2 regions of the Ruminiclostridium josui JCM 17888 genome follow, and region 2 is predicted to be linked to the other one. Evidence: riboswitches for the same ligand, from Rfam matches in the RefSeq annotation. Region 2 holds a riboswitch; the other holds the start of a gene.
What was found. A riboswitch is a leader RNA that binds a small molecule or an ion and turns the genes downstream of it on or off. The one in region 2 is predicted to bind thiamine pyrophosphate.
Positions count from the first base shown of each region.

Region 1: another riboswitch for thiamine pyrophosphate. It lies ahead of thiT (energy-coupled thiamine transporter ThiT); the one in region 2 lies ahead of thiD (bifunctional hydroxymethylpyrimidine kinase/phosphomethylpyrimidine kinase).

Region 1 covers NZ_JAGE01000001.1:287,602-295,015, forward strand. The annotation lists gene K412_RS0101390 (ATP-dependent Clp protease ATP-binding subunit) at 1-1,110, opposite strand, end outside; gene K412_RS0101395 (inorganic phosphate transporter) at 1,429-2,427, opposite strand; gene K412_RS0101400 (DUF47 domain-containing protein) at 2,420-3,043, opposite strand; gene uvrA (excinuclease ABC subunit UvrA) at 3,312-6,143, opposite strand; TPP riboswitch at 6,350-6,460, shown strand; gene thiT (energy-coupled thiamine transporter ThiT) at 6,557-7,090, shown strand; partial or broken gene K412_RS0101415 (sporulation stage IV protein A) at 7,191-7,414, opposite strand, start outside.
Region 2 covers NZ_JAGE01000001.1:133,188-140,601, reverse strand. The annotation lists gene feoB (ferrous iron transport protein B) at 1-709, shown strand, start outside; gene K412_RS0100650 (Fur family transcriptional regulator) at 899-1,339, shown strand; gene K412_RS0100645 (alpha/beta hydrolase family protein) at 1,476-3,071, shown strand; TPP riboswitch at 3,139-3,236, shown strand; TPP riboswitch at 3,313-3,411, shown strand; gene thiD (bifunctional hydroxymethylpyrimidine kinase/phosphomethylpyrimidine kinase) at 3,525-4,337, shown strand; gene thiC (phosphomethylpyrimidine synthase ThiC) at 4,334-5,644, shown strand; gene thiM (hydroxyethylthiazole kinase) at 5,660-6,481, shown strand; gene thiE (thiamine phosphate synthase) at 6,471-7,103, shown strand; gene K412_RS0100610 (glycosyltransferase family 2 protein) at 7,269-7,414, shown strand, end outside.

The DNA of each region.
Region 1 (7,414 bases), 150 kb from region 2:
AAGTCTGTCGGTAATATACCTCTCAGAATAATTTACTGCGGCCTTTACTATCTCATCACTTATTTTAACCCTGTGATATTGCTCATAGTAGTGTTTAATACCTTTTAAAATTTCTATGCTTTCCTCAATGGATGGTTCATCAACAATTATAGGTTGAAATCTCCTTTCCAAAGCAGTGTCTTTTTCTATATGCTTTCTATATTCATTCAGAGTTGTAGCCCCAATTACCTGAATCTCACCTCTGGATAATGCAGGCTTTAAAATATTGGCAGCATTCATTGCACCTTCAGCTTCACCGGCGCCCATTATATTATGAAGTTCATCTATTACAAGAATTATATTTCCAAAGGATTTAGCTTCTTCTATTATTCCCTTCATTCTGCTTTCAAACTGTCCTCTGAACTGTGTTCCCGCAACAACGCTAGTCATATCCAGAAGATAAACCTCAGAATTCTGAATTTTTACAGGAACTGTTTTTTCAGCAATTCTTATTGCTAGTCCTTCTGCAATAGCAGTTTTACCTACACCGGGTTCTCCTATTAAAACAGGATTATTTTTAGTTCTTCTGTTCAATATCTGAATAACTCTTTCAATTTCACGACTTCTACCTATAATCTTATCTATGCTTCCTTCTTTAGCCTTGTCTATAAGATTTGTTCCATACATCTCAAGATATTTCTTCTTTTTACCAGCCTTTTTATCCTGAGCCTTTGTTTTAGTAGAATTTTTATCTTTATCATCCCCATCTTTATCCTGACCCATTGGGTGGAAGCTCTTTGAATTACTTTCTTCAACGTCATTTGCCTTTGGAAATGCCTTATTCAATATACTAAAAAAGGGATTTGCCTGATTAATGTTTTCAGGGTCTACCTGCATTGCTTCCATTATTTCAGATCCATCCATCTCTTCAAGCATATCTCCTACTTGTTTACTTATATTATCAAGCTCATATTCTGTCATACCGGTTTGTGACAGCAATTGATCTATGGGCTGTAAATTCTGCTTTTTTGCACAACTAACACACAAGCCTTCCTGAATCTGCTTCCCGTCTATAATTTTTGTTACAAACACTACTGCAATATTTTTATTACAAATGGAACATTTTATCATTTAATCACCTCTTCTTATAATTCCAGTATATTCCCTCTAATTTATATACTATATTATTTCCATAAATGTCCAATATTTTATTATTATACTGCTTTTTTAATCTATACTAGTTTTTTACTAGTATAACACAAGTATTTTTTGAGGTCTAACCGATTTGCTTTATTTTTTAATTTTTGCATTATATAGTCCGTAGTTTAGATGACGAAAAAACCTGAATTATAGTCCTTATATCTAATCTATACGACAATAATTCAGGTTTATTGATGCTATAATTATAACCATTTCTATTTAGAAATAAGTACATTTTTTAACAATTTATTATGCAAAGAATTTAAATATAGTTGTTATAAATGCTCCGATTATTGCTGACACAGGGATTGTAAATATCCAAGCATATACTATATTTCTTGCTAGTGCCCATTTTACAGCAGATAATCTTTTAGAAGCTCCAACACCCATTATTGATGTTGATATAACATGTGTTGTACTTACAGGTGCTCCAAAATGAGTCATTGTTTCAATAACGATTGCTGCACCAGTTTCGGCTGCAAAACCGCCAATTGGCTGAAGCCTTATCATATTAACACCTATTGTCTTAATAATTTTCCAACCGCCTATTGATGTACCAAGTGCCATTGAAATAGCACATGCAAGCATAACCCAAGGTTGAACTTCTGTATGGCCATTATTTAAATTTGCACCTACCAATGCCAGTGTTATTATTCCCATAGACTTCTGAGCATCATTATTTCCGTGAGAATATGCCATAAATGCTGCTGAAAGTATTTGCAATTTAGAGAACCATTTGTTTACAAATCTTTGAGAAAAAGGACGGAGTATCTTGTATAGAAACGACATAAATACAAAGCCTATTACAAAACCTATTATCGGAGATGTTACTAAAGGTATAACAACCTTGTCCAGTACTCCTTGCCATTTTACTATACTTAACCCGCCTGAATACGCTATTGATGATCCTACAAGAGCACCTATCAACGCATGTGATGAACTACTGGGTATACCAAAATACCATGTAATTAAATCCCATATTATTGAAGCTATTAAAGTTGCTATAATTACATATTGCACTTTAATCATGCTACCATCAACCAAACCATTGGTGATAGTATGTGCTACCTTACTGCTCATTAATGCACCTACAAAATTAAGTACTGCAGACATCAATATTGCTGTACGAGGAGATAAAACTCTTGTTGAAACTGAAGTAGCGATAGAATTTGCGGTATCGTGGAATCCGTTAATAAAATCAAATCCTAGTGCCAGTACAACAACTACGACTAATGAAACACTAAGCATTTTTCATAACAACCCCTTCTACTATATTCGCAACATCTTCGCAAGCATCTATTGTATTTTCAAGAAGTTCAAATATTTCTTTCCACTTTATAACTTCTACTGCATCATGCTCAGTTATAAACAGATTTGCCATTGCATCTCTAAAAATAGTATCTGCTTCATCTTCAACATTGTTTACTTCAATTATTTTATTCTGGAGTTGTTTACTCTTCTTCATATTTTTCATTTCAATCATTACATTTTTCAGCTCGCTTGTTGCTCTGACAATCAATTTTGTCATGGTAACAGCTTCAGGTTTTACTGTCTTGACATTATACATGCTAAATCTGTGTGCAGCAGTTTCAATGTCATCTGTAATGTTATCCAGTTCTTTTGCTATTGTAAAAATATCTTCACGATCAATGGGGGTAATAAAAGATTGGTTAAGCTCATTTAAAATTTTATGGACATTACTATCGCATGCATGCTCAGTACCTTCAATAGTTGAGATCTTTTCATTTACATTAACATAGTTTGTAGCTAAATCCTCAAGAAGTGATGCTGCTTTGCAGATAATCTCACATGTCTCAATAAAATAGTCAAAAAATTTCTCTTCCTTAGGTGTAATTCTAAACATTTATAAACTACCTTCTTTCGACAAAATATAACATATTTACTATTTAATTATATAGCAATGCAAAATTATTTACAACAAAGTTAACATAGAATTAACAAACCTTCTTAGTATTTACTACAGTTGTATATATAATGTAATTTTTATTTATATATTTTTATTATATTATTTTTTATAAACAAGCCTTCTCTTTTGGGTAATAATAAAAAAATATTTCCAAAGACAAGTGCGTCAAAGTACTTGCCCTTGAAAATATTTAGGTAAATTCAAATTACTTACTATCTAAAATTTTGCTAAGGTATTGTCCTGTATATGATTCTTTTACTTTTGCAACTTCTTCGGGGGTACCCTGCGCAATAATGGTACCTCCTTTGTCGCCGCCCTCAGGCCCAAGATCAATTATATAGTCAGAAGTTTTTATAACATCAAGATTGTGTTCAATAACTACTATAGAATTACCTGCATCTACCAATCTTTGAAGGATATCTATCAACCTGTGGACATCAGCTACATGAAGACCGGTTGTAGGTTCGTCCAAAATATACAGTGTATTTCCCGTACTTCTCTTGGATAACTCAGTAGCAAGCTTTACTCTCTGAGCTTCGCCTCCTGACAAAGTTGTAGAAGGTTGACCAACCTTCACATACCCCAATCCTACATCATATAATGTCTGCAATTTTCTCTGTATTTTTGGAATATTCTTAAAAAATTCCAGGGCATCTTCTATTGTCATATTAAGTACATCTGATATGCTTTTACCTTTGTACTTAACCTCAAGTGTCTCCCTGTTATACCTTTTCCCCTTACAAACCTCACATGGTACATATACATCAGGAAGAAAATGCATCTCAATCTTTATAATTCCATCTCCACTGCAGGCTTCACACCTGCCACCTTTTATATTAAAGCTGAATCTTCCAGTTTTATATCCCTTCATTTTTGCTTCATTGGTGGAAGCATATACCTCCCTTATAAGATCGAATACCCCTGTATAGGTTGCCGGATTTGACCTTGGAGTTCTTCCAATTGGTGATTGGTCAATATTTATAACCTTATCAATATTTTTTATACCTTTTATTTTTCCATGATTACCCGGTCTGGTTTTAGCTCTGTATAACTGACTGGCAAGGCTGTTATACAAAATCTCATTTATCAATGTGCTTTTTCCTGAACCAGAAACACCTGTAACAGAAGTCAACACTCCAAGTGGAATTTTTACATTAATGTTTTTTAAATTGTTCTGCTTTGCACCTACAATTTCAAGCCATTTCCCATTTGGCTTTCTTCTAACCTGTGGAACTTCTATTTTTTTACGTCCGCTTAAATATTGTCCTGTCAGGGAATCCTCACATTTCAGTATATCCTCCAGTTTTCCCTCTGCAACAACATGTCCGCCGTGGATTCCAGCTCCGGGGCCCATGTCAATGATATGATCTGCTGCATACATGGTATCTTCGTCATGTTCTACAACAATAAGTGTATTTCCAAGGTTCCTAAGCCGCTCTAAGGTTTTAAGAAGCTTTTCATTATCTCTTTGGTGCAATCCGATACTTGGCTCATCCAAAATATAAAGCACTCCCATTAAGCCAGAGCCTATCTGAGTGGCTAACCTTATTCTCTGTGCTTCACCTCCGGATAAAGTACCAGCCGGTCTTGAAAGTGTAAGATAGTCTAGACCAACATCAACAAGAAAGCCTATTCTTGCCTCAATCTCTTTTAAAATCTGGCTTGCTACCATCTTATCTCTTTCACTAAGCTCGAGATTGTCAAAAAAATCTTTTATATCTGCTACAGCCATGGAAGATACTTCGTGTATATTTTTACCTCCTACTGTAACCGCAAGACTTTCAGGTTTTAATCTGGCACCTTTACAATCCGGACACAGATTATGGCTCATGAACTGCTCATAATACTGTTTCATGCCTTCTGACTGGGTTTCGTGGTAACGGCGTTCAATAGAATTGATAATTCCTTCGAATTCAGCCATATAAGATCCTTTGCCGTATTCTCTTTCGTAATCTACTTTTATTTTTTCGCCTTTTGTCCCGTAAAGTACTATATCTACTACTTTCCCTGGAAGCTTATTAAACGGAGTGTCCAAATCAAAATTATAATGCTTCGCCAATGCGTTGAACAACATCCTAGCATATGCATCCTCGCTCTCGATATTCCAGCCTGTGACATTAATTGCACCATTTGTAAGTGACAAGGATCTGTCAGGTATAACAAGATCAGGGTCTACCTTCAGAAGAGTTCCCAAGCCGGTACATGTCTGGCATGCTCCAAAAGGATTGTTGAAGGAAAACATCCTTGGTACAAGTTCTTCTATGCTAATTCCACAATCGCTGCATGCAAAGTTCTGGCTAAACAGTATATCTTCTTTCCCCACTACATCAACAATTACTATCCCCCCGCTTAAGCGAAGTACTGTTTCCAATGAATCAGTAAGTCTTTTCCGAATATCACCACGGACTACAAGTCTGTCAACAACTATCTCAATATTATGTTTTTTGTTTTTATCTAATTTAATCTCATCATTTATGTCTACTATTTCCCCGTCCACACGCAATCTCACGAAACCATCTTTTTTAGCATCCTCTATAAGCTTATGGTATTCTCCTTTTCTACCTCTTACAACAGGAGCAAGCAACTGTATTCTGGTTCCTTCTTCAAAAAATATTATCTGATCTACCATCTGGTCAACAGTTTGCTGAGAAATCTCCTTGCCACACTTGGGACAATGGGGAATTCCTATCCTTGAGTACAAAAGTCTAAGGTAATCGTGAATTTCCGTTACTGTTCCTACAGTAGATCTTGGGTTTCTGCTGGTTGTCTTTTGGTCAATTGATATTGCCGGAGACAACCCGTCTATATAGTCTACATCTGGCTTGTCCATCTGACCTAGGAACTGCCTTGCGTAGGATGATAATGATTCAACATACCTTCTCTGGCCTTCAGCATAAATAGTATCAAAAGCAAGAGAAGACTTACCTGAACCGCTTAATCCGGTTATGACAACAAATTTATCTCTTGGTATTTCAACATCAACATTTTTTAGGTTATGCTCACGTGCACCTTTTATAAAAATATTATCTCTAATCATACAATACACCTTTTTCTACAAATGTTATATTTTAACTTTATGGTTAATTATATCCTTAATGAATTATACCGCTTTTACTATTATATCAAATCCCAAAATAAATGCAAACATTTGTTCGATATTTGTCAATATTTTTCATAATAATAAGCCGAATTTTTATGTTGCTACTTTTTTAACTATCTGTTATAATTTCTTTGGTCAAAATTGAATATTAAAGGGGAGCTGGAAAATAATCCGGCTGAGATAAGTATGTTTTACTTAAAACCCATGTACCTGATCTGGGTAATGCCAGCGTAGGAATTTTGTTTTGTCATACTCTGCGTTTTCAATCAGGTATGGCATTTTTTATTTGCTAATCTTTTAAGCATAAGGAGTTCTAAAACATATTACACTGAGGAAGGAATTATATATTTATGAAAACAATGTCTAACCGAATATTGGTGGAGGCAGGAGTTTTAATTGCTCTTGCACAGATTCTGAGTTTTATTAAATATGAAATGCCCTATGGTGGCTCTGTAACACTGGGAAGTATGGTACCTATAATTATTTTTGCAATTCGTTGGGGTACAAAACGAGGTATTATTGTAGGTCTTGTTTACGGTTTTCTGCAGTTTGCTCTTGGAACTAAATTTTCATATCATCCACTTGGTATATTTCTTGACTATATTTTTGCTTATGGCTGCCTTGGTCTTGCCGGAATATTTAAAAAAAATTTGTTTGCCATAATTTCAAGTACTGCTTTGGCAATGATTGGCAGATTTGCATTTCACTTTCTTTCCGGTATTATTCTATGGTATACATATGCTCCTGAGGGAATGAACATCTACCTTTATTCTATTATTTATAACGCTCAGTACATGGTTCCTGAATTTATAATAACATCTGTTATTTTGTGTGCTCTTTATAAACCATTAGGAAAATATATTAACAGGCAGAGCAGCCTTTAGCCTGTTTGAATAATTGATACTATAGCAAAAAAGATGATCCTTTTTACCGAATCATCTTTTTTGCTATTTATGTTTTATTTATGTTTAATGTGAGCTACAGCTACAGTATAATGCATATTAATCCGCCACTGCCCTCATTTATTATTTTCTGCAAGGTTTCCTGAAGTTTGAGCTGTGCATCCTCCGGCATTCTAAAAAGCTTGTTCTGCAAGCCTTCATTTACGAGTTCATGGAGAGACTTTCCAAATATGTTTGACTCCCACAGCTTTCCGGTATCGTTTTCAAATTCTTTTAGCAAATATGAAACCAACTCTTCTGACTGCT
Region 2 (7,414 bases):
TATATTAGGCTTCGGTTGTATAACCATGGCAACAATGACCACACGTCTTTTGGGCTCAAGAAGAGAGCGTGTAATTGCTACTTTTCTATTGGGACTGACCATTCCATGTTCTGCACAGTTTGGTGTAATTATAGGATTACTGACGCCTTTGGGAATGAAATATATAATAGCTTATACGGTATTATTGATTTTAATATTCGGTATTTCAGGAGTTCTAATGAATAAAATCCTGCCGGGGGAATCTACACAGTTATTTATAGACTTACCGCAAATAAGGTTGCCTCAGTTTAAGAATGTTATGAAAAAGACATTTGTAAAGGCAAAAGTCTTCCTTATAGAGGCTACACCAATATTTGCCCTTGGTGCGGTTCTAATAACGGTATTACAGTATACAGGATTGCTTGGAAGGATAGAAAGTGCCATATCACCTTTGACGGTTCAGTGGCTTAAACTGCCTGAACAGGCATCAGTAGTATTCATAATGGGAATTATTAGAAGAGACTTCGGAGCGGCAGGATTAAGTCACATGGTTTTGACTAATCCTCAAATGTTGGTGGCACTTATCACAATTACCCTATTTGTACCATGTGTAGCCTCGATTATTATGATATTTAAGGAGAGGTCAAAGTTGGAGGCAACTGCAATCTGGCTCGGCAGCTTTGCTATAGCATTTTTAGTAGGTGGAATTCTGGCTCAGATAATAGTCTGACAAGGAGGCTTAAATTATGTTAGTTGTGTGCAGCCAGTGTAATTATCGGTTTGAGTATAATTCAGATAAAAAAGAAAGTACAAAATGCCCTAGATGTGGTAAAATATTTATAGAAAAGCGGGGATGTGAAAATTGCAAAGGATGTTCATTGTGGAAAACCTGCAAAAATAGTTGAAGGAGGACTACCTTTTGAATACTGGCGATAGCGGCTTATTAAAAGAAAAATTGAAGGAATGCGGATATAAATTTACAGGGCAGAGAGCAGCAATCCTTGATACATTGGTTCAGTGTTCCGGACAACATGTAAGTACTGAGGAGCTGTTCAATCTAGTTAAAGCCAAGCATCCTGAAATTGGCCTTGCAACAGTGTACAGAACTATGATTTTGCTAGATAAGCTCAATCTTGTTCATAAGCTTGATTTTGATGACGGTTTTAGCAGATATGAGCTGGTTAAGCCCAATGAAGATCACAGACATCATCATCTTATTTGCAGTTCCTGCGGTTGTGTTTCAGAAGTTGAGGAAGACTTGTTAGATAATCTGGAAGAAGAGATTCTTAGAAAAAATGGCTTTTTGGTAAAAGACCACAGAGTACAGTTCTATGGATTATGTAAAAAATGCAGAGAATGAATTATATAATTATATTTAAAGAGGGCATAGTGGAAAATAAGTAATTATTTATCTGCTGTGCCTTTAAATTTATTCAAATTGATATAGTTTATAGTGTATAATTAAGTTTGAAATTACAATAAATGGAGGAGGAGCAATGAGGAATTTTATAAAGCTAATAAGCTTAATGCTGATAATTCTGATGCTGGGCGGAACAGTTGCGTATGCTGCCCAAGAGAACAGCCAGTTGGCTTCAGAGGATATATATGTACCTGTCAAGTTTATTTGTGAGACCTTGGGTGGACAGGTTTCCTGGGATGCTAAAAAGCAAATTACTACAATCAAGCTGGGTAGCAATGAATTAAAACTTTTTATTAACCGTTGTGATGCTATATTAAACGGAAAAACAAAGGTTTTAAAAGAAAAAGTTAAGGTTCAAGAAGGAAGAACAATTCTACCATTAAGTGTTTTGAATTCCCAGCTGGGGCTTAAGCTTACAGGCGATGATTATATTAAACTCATTTCGGCAAAGTTCATAGACTTGGTTAAAGCAGGAAAGACTGGAGATACATCAATTCTACTTAGCAAAAGTTTTTCAAAGTATGTGACAACAGAATTTCTAAATTCTACATTGGCTCCTGTATTTTCAGTTGTTGAGCCTGACGTTAAAACCATGACTATATCAAAAAACACTGTACATCAGAATGTTTTTATACCATTTACAGCTCAGCAGGCCAAATACAATTTTATATTCAGATTTGACTATAACGGAAAAATAGATGAATTTAATCAGGCAGCTGATTCGTCACAAATTACATATTCCAAACCTTCATACGATAATTCTGCAAACTATATCGAAAAAGAGGCAACAATAGGAGAGGGAGAATGGAAACTTCCCGGTACGCTGACAATCCCAAAGGGTAAAGGCCCGTTTCCGGCACTTATTCTGGTACATGGTTCAGGCCCTAATGACAGAGATGAAACTGTAGGACCACTAAAGCCGTTTAGAGATTTGGCTGTAGGTCTTGCAAGTCAAGGAGTGGCAGTTTTGAGATACGAAAAAAGAACTTTGGAATATGGCGTTAGAACGCAGCTATTACCGAAACTGACCATGGTGGAGGAATTTGAAGAGGACGCTTTTGCTGCTGCAAAGTATCTAAAATCAATAGATAGTATAGATGCTTCAAATATTACTGTACTGGGCCACAGTGAAGGTGGATATGATTTGCCGAGGATACTTGACAGAGACAAAACAGGTATATTCAAAGCCGGAATCATAATGAGCGGATGTTCCAGACCATTGTATGAACTTTTGCCGGAGCAATATAAATATCTTGCAGATTTGGGTATGGCAACTAAGGAGCAGGCTGAGGCTGCAAAGGAACAGGTTGCTTTGATACAGGACAAGAGTTTTAATCCGGAAAATCCTCCAAAAGGGTATAGCCTTGGTATGCCATATTACTTCTATGATATGAAAAACTATGATGTTATTGGAACAGCTAGGCAAATAGAAAAACCAATACTTGTGCTGCAGGGTGAAAGAGATTATCAGGTTAATCCCCAAACAGACTATGAGGGATGGAAAAAAGCTTTTGAAGGTAAATCAAATGCAGAATTCAAGTTTTATCCCAAACTAAATCATATGTATATGGAGGGAGAAGGACAATCCACTCCTGCTGAATATTATGTAAATGGAAATATTCCTCAATATGTTATAAATGATATTGCAGGATTTATAAAAAATAATACTTAACTTAACACAATTTGAAAAGGGAAATTAGTTCTTTACCCTTTTGTTATATTGTGATAAAATTCAATAGTACTAGTTGCGGGGGGACCATTTTGGTTGAGAAGGTAAAACCTGACCCTTGGAACCTGTCGGTTAACACCGGTGTAGGGAAGCAAAATATTATCAGAAAATTTTTAAAATAAATTTTGATAAAGTCGCTTACCTTACAAGGGTGAGCGTTTTTTTATTATTAAAATATAATAGTTGTGACTTGTGGGGGGACCAATTTTGGTTGAGAAGGTAAAACCTGACCCTTGGAACCTGTCGGTTAATACCGGTGTAGGGAAGCAAAGAAGATTATTTATGGTAAAGGTTTAAATGTGCTTTCCTGCTGGAGGGCACTTTTTATGTGTCTTTTACTTTGTCAAAGGTCAAGTGAATAAATACCCCTGTTATATTAAGGAGGTGTAGCAATTAATGAAAAAAGTATTGACTATTGCCGGGTCTGATTGCAGTGGAGGAGCAGGAGTTCAGGCAGATTTAAAAACTTTTGCTGCTAATGGTGTCTATGGAATGAGTGTTATTGTTTCAGTGGTAGCAGAGAATACCTGTAGAGTTATTGATATTCAGGATATAACCCCTGATATGATTAAAAAGCAGATGGATGCAGTTTTTGAGGACATAATACCTGATGCTGTAAAAATAGGTATGCTGTCAGGTAAGGAGTGTATGGAAGCGGTTGCTGAAAAATTGGAAAAGTATAAGCCTGTAAATGTGGTTATTGATCCTGTAATGATTGCAAAAGGCGGTCATGCATTAATGAAAGAAGACTCTTTGGAGTTTTTTATAAAAAGGTTGATACCTTTGGCAGGCATACTAACTCCAAATATTCCGGAGGCTGAGGCAATAACCGGAATAGAGATAACTACCGTAGAGGATATGAAAAAGGCGGCTCTTAGAATATATGAAATGGGTGCGGACAGTGTTCTTCTAAAAGGAGGACATTTGGACGGAGACGCATTAGACATACTTTTTGACGGAAAAGAATTTTACATATATTCAACAAAAAGAATCCAGACAAAAAATACTCACGGAACAGGGTGTACATTATCCTCTGCCATAGCCTCAAACCTTGCTTTGGGACTGTCCTTTCCAGCAGCGGTTGAAAAGGCAAAAGCATTTGTCACAATGGCAATTGAGCATTCACTTGAAATCGGAAAGGGGCATGGCCCCACAAATCATTTATATGGAGTTTATAAAAACGGATTGGATTATTGGAGGTTACTATGAATTACAAAACGCAGATGGAAGCGGCAAAAAAAGGTATTATTACAAATGAAATGAGGATTGTTGCTAAAAAGGAGTCAATGGACGAAAACAAGCTTCGTGAGCTTGTTGGTGAGGGTAAAATAGCCATTCCGGCAAATATAAACCACAAGTCCTTGAGCCCAGAGGGAATAGGTCAGGGGCTTAGAACAAAAATCAATGTAAACCTGGGTATATCAGGAGACTGTCCTGACTACACAAAAGAAATGGAAAAGGTTGATATGTCAATTAAATTTGGCGTTGAAGCCATAATGGACCTTAGTAATTACGGTAAGACAAACACTTTCCGCAAAGAGCTTATTAAGCGTTCTCCTGCCATGATAGGAACAGTTCCCATGTATGATGCAATAGGCTATCTTGAAAAGGACTTAATGGATATTAAGGCTTCGGACTTTTTGAAAGTTGTTGAGGCTCATGCTGCAGAAGGTGTGGACTTTATGACAATCCATGCAGGAATAAATAAACGTGCTGTTGAGTGCTTCAAACGCTCAAAGAGGCTTACTAACATTGTTTCAAGAGGAGGTTCCCTTCTTTTTGCGTGGATGGAAATGACTGGAAATGAAAATCCTTTTTATGAATATTATGATGATTTCCTTGAAATTCTTAGGGAATATGATGTAACAATTAGTCTTGGAGATGCATTGAGACCAGGCAGTATCAACGATAGTTCAGATGCAGGACAGTTAAGTGAACTTATAGAACTGGGTAACCTTACAAAACGTGCATGGGAAAAGGATGTACAGGTGATGGTTGAAGGACCAGGTCATATGGCTATTAATGAAATAGCCGCAAATATGACTATTCAGAAGAGACTGTGCCACGGAGCACCTTTCTATGTACTAGGGCCTTTGGTAACTGACATAGCACCGGGCTATGACCATATTACTTCGGCAATTGGCGGAGCAATTGCAGCTGCAAACGGTGCAGATTTCTTGTGTTATGTAACTCCTGCAGAGCATTTAAGATTACCTGACCTTTCGGATGTAAAAGAAGGAATTGTTGCTTCGAAAATTGCTGCTCATGCTGCCGATATTGCTAAGGGAATACCCAATGCACGTGAAATTGATAACAAAATGAGCGATGCCAGACGACGAATTGACTGGGAAGAAATGTTCTCATATGCTATTGACGAAGATAAGGCAAGAGCATATTTTGAAAGCACACCTCCAGCTGACAGACATACTTGCTCAATGTGCGGAAAAATGTGTGCTATGAGGACTACAAATAAGATTTTAGCCGGTGAAAAGGTGGAGTTTGTAACAGAGAAATAGTAAAGGAGACCAATTATGAGTGATTATACAAAGCAAATAGCAAACTTAATTGCTGATGTCAGAAATAAAAAGCCCCTTATTCATAATATTACAAATTATGTAACCGTAAATGATTGTGCAAATGTTGTTCTAGCAATAGGTGCATCACCTATAATGGCAGATGATATTAATGAGGCTGCGGATATCACATCCATTTCTTCCGCACTTGTAATAAATATAGGGACATTAAACAAAAGAACTGTGGAATCAATGCTAGTATCCGGCAAAAAAGCAAATGAGAAGGGGATTCCCGTTATATTTGATCCTGTGGGGGCAGGGGCCTCAACATTAAGAAATGAAGTCACAAGAACTATTTTAAATACAGTAAAAATAAATGTTTTGCGAGGAAATTTGTCTGAGGTATCATACATAGCCGGACTTAATGCAACAACAAAAGGTGTTGATGCATCAGCTGCTGATATTGAATCCAATGACGCTACCACCGTTGCAAAAAAAGCCGCTGAAAAGCTCGGATGTATTGTAGCAGTAACCGGAGCTGTTGATGTAATTTCAGACGGTAAAAATCTTATAACTATCTCCAATGGACATAGAATGCTGTCAAATGTTACGGGAACGGGGTGTATGACTACTGCTTTGGTTGGCTCATTTTGCGGGGCAGAAAGAGATTATTTCAAAGCTGCTGTGGCAGGAGTGACGGTAATGGGAATAGCGGGAGAAATTGCTTTTGAAGCCGCAGGACATAAAGGTACGGGCAGCTATCATATTGCTATTATTGATGCTATTAGTAAAATGAATGATAATATTTTGGGAGAGAAGGCAAGAATAAATGAAATCTAAAATTGATTATACCCTTTATCTTGTAACCGACCGTGAATTAATGAGCACCAAAACACTGGAGGAAGCAGTAGAACAGGCGATATTGGGAGGTTGTACATTGGTTCAGCTACGTGAAAAAACAGCTTCTTCCCGAGAATTTTACCAAACTGCACTTAAAGTAAAAGCAATAACAGACAAGTATAAGGTATCCCTTATTATAAATGACAGAGTTGATATCGCATTGGCAATAGGAGCTGACGGAGTTCATGTAGGGCAGAGTGATTTGCCGGCTGCTGTTGTAAGGAAAATTATAGGTAAAGACAGAATACTTGGTGTATCGGCTGAATCTGTTGAGAAAGCACTAGAAGCTCAAAGAGACGGTGCTGATTATATCGGAGTAGGAGCCTTGTTTACTACAAGCACAAAAACAGATGCAAAGGCCGTATCTATAGAGACTCTAATGACAATTACGAAAGAAATATCAATACCAGTAGTAGGAATAGGTGGAATAAATGCACAGAATGCAGCTAAACTGAAAAATACGGGAATAAGCGGGATTGCCGTAGTATCAGCTATTATTGCACAAAAGGATATAAAATTATCTGCTAAAAAAATGCTTGAAATTTTTGGGAAAAAAGCTTAAAAAAAAACACCTCAAATCTTTGTGTAAGAAGAAAATATTTGAGGTGTTTTTTTATGCCATATTAATTAAAATTTAACAGTAGCATAATCAATATATTTGATTGGTAAAACTAAATTATCGTTAGTTAGCTTAGAAATTATTATATGACATTCAACGGAGCAAAGAATGAAGCGGATAACTACAACAACTGGGTTAAAGAACAAGAAGAAAAAGATTTATATCCCTGTAAAAAACAAGTTTATAATAAGCATGGCTGTGGGACTAATATGGATGGCTCTATCCATCTATTTTTCCATACCATGGATTGTTGA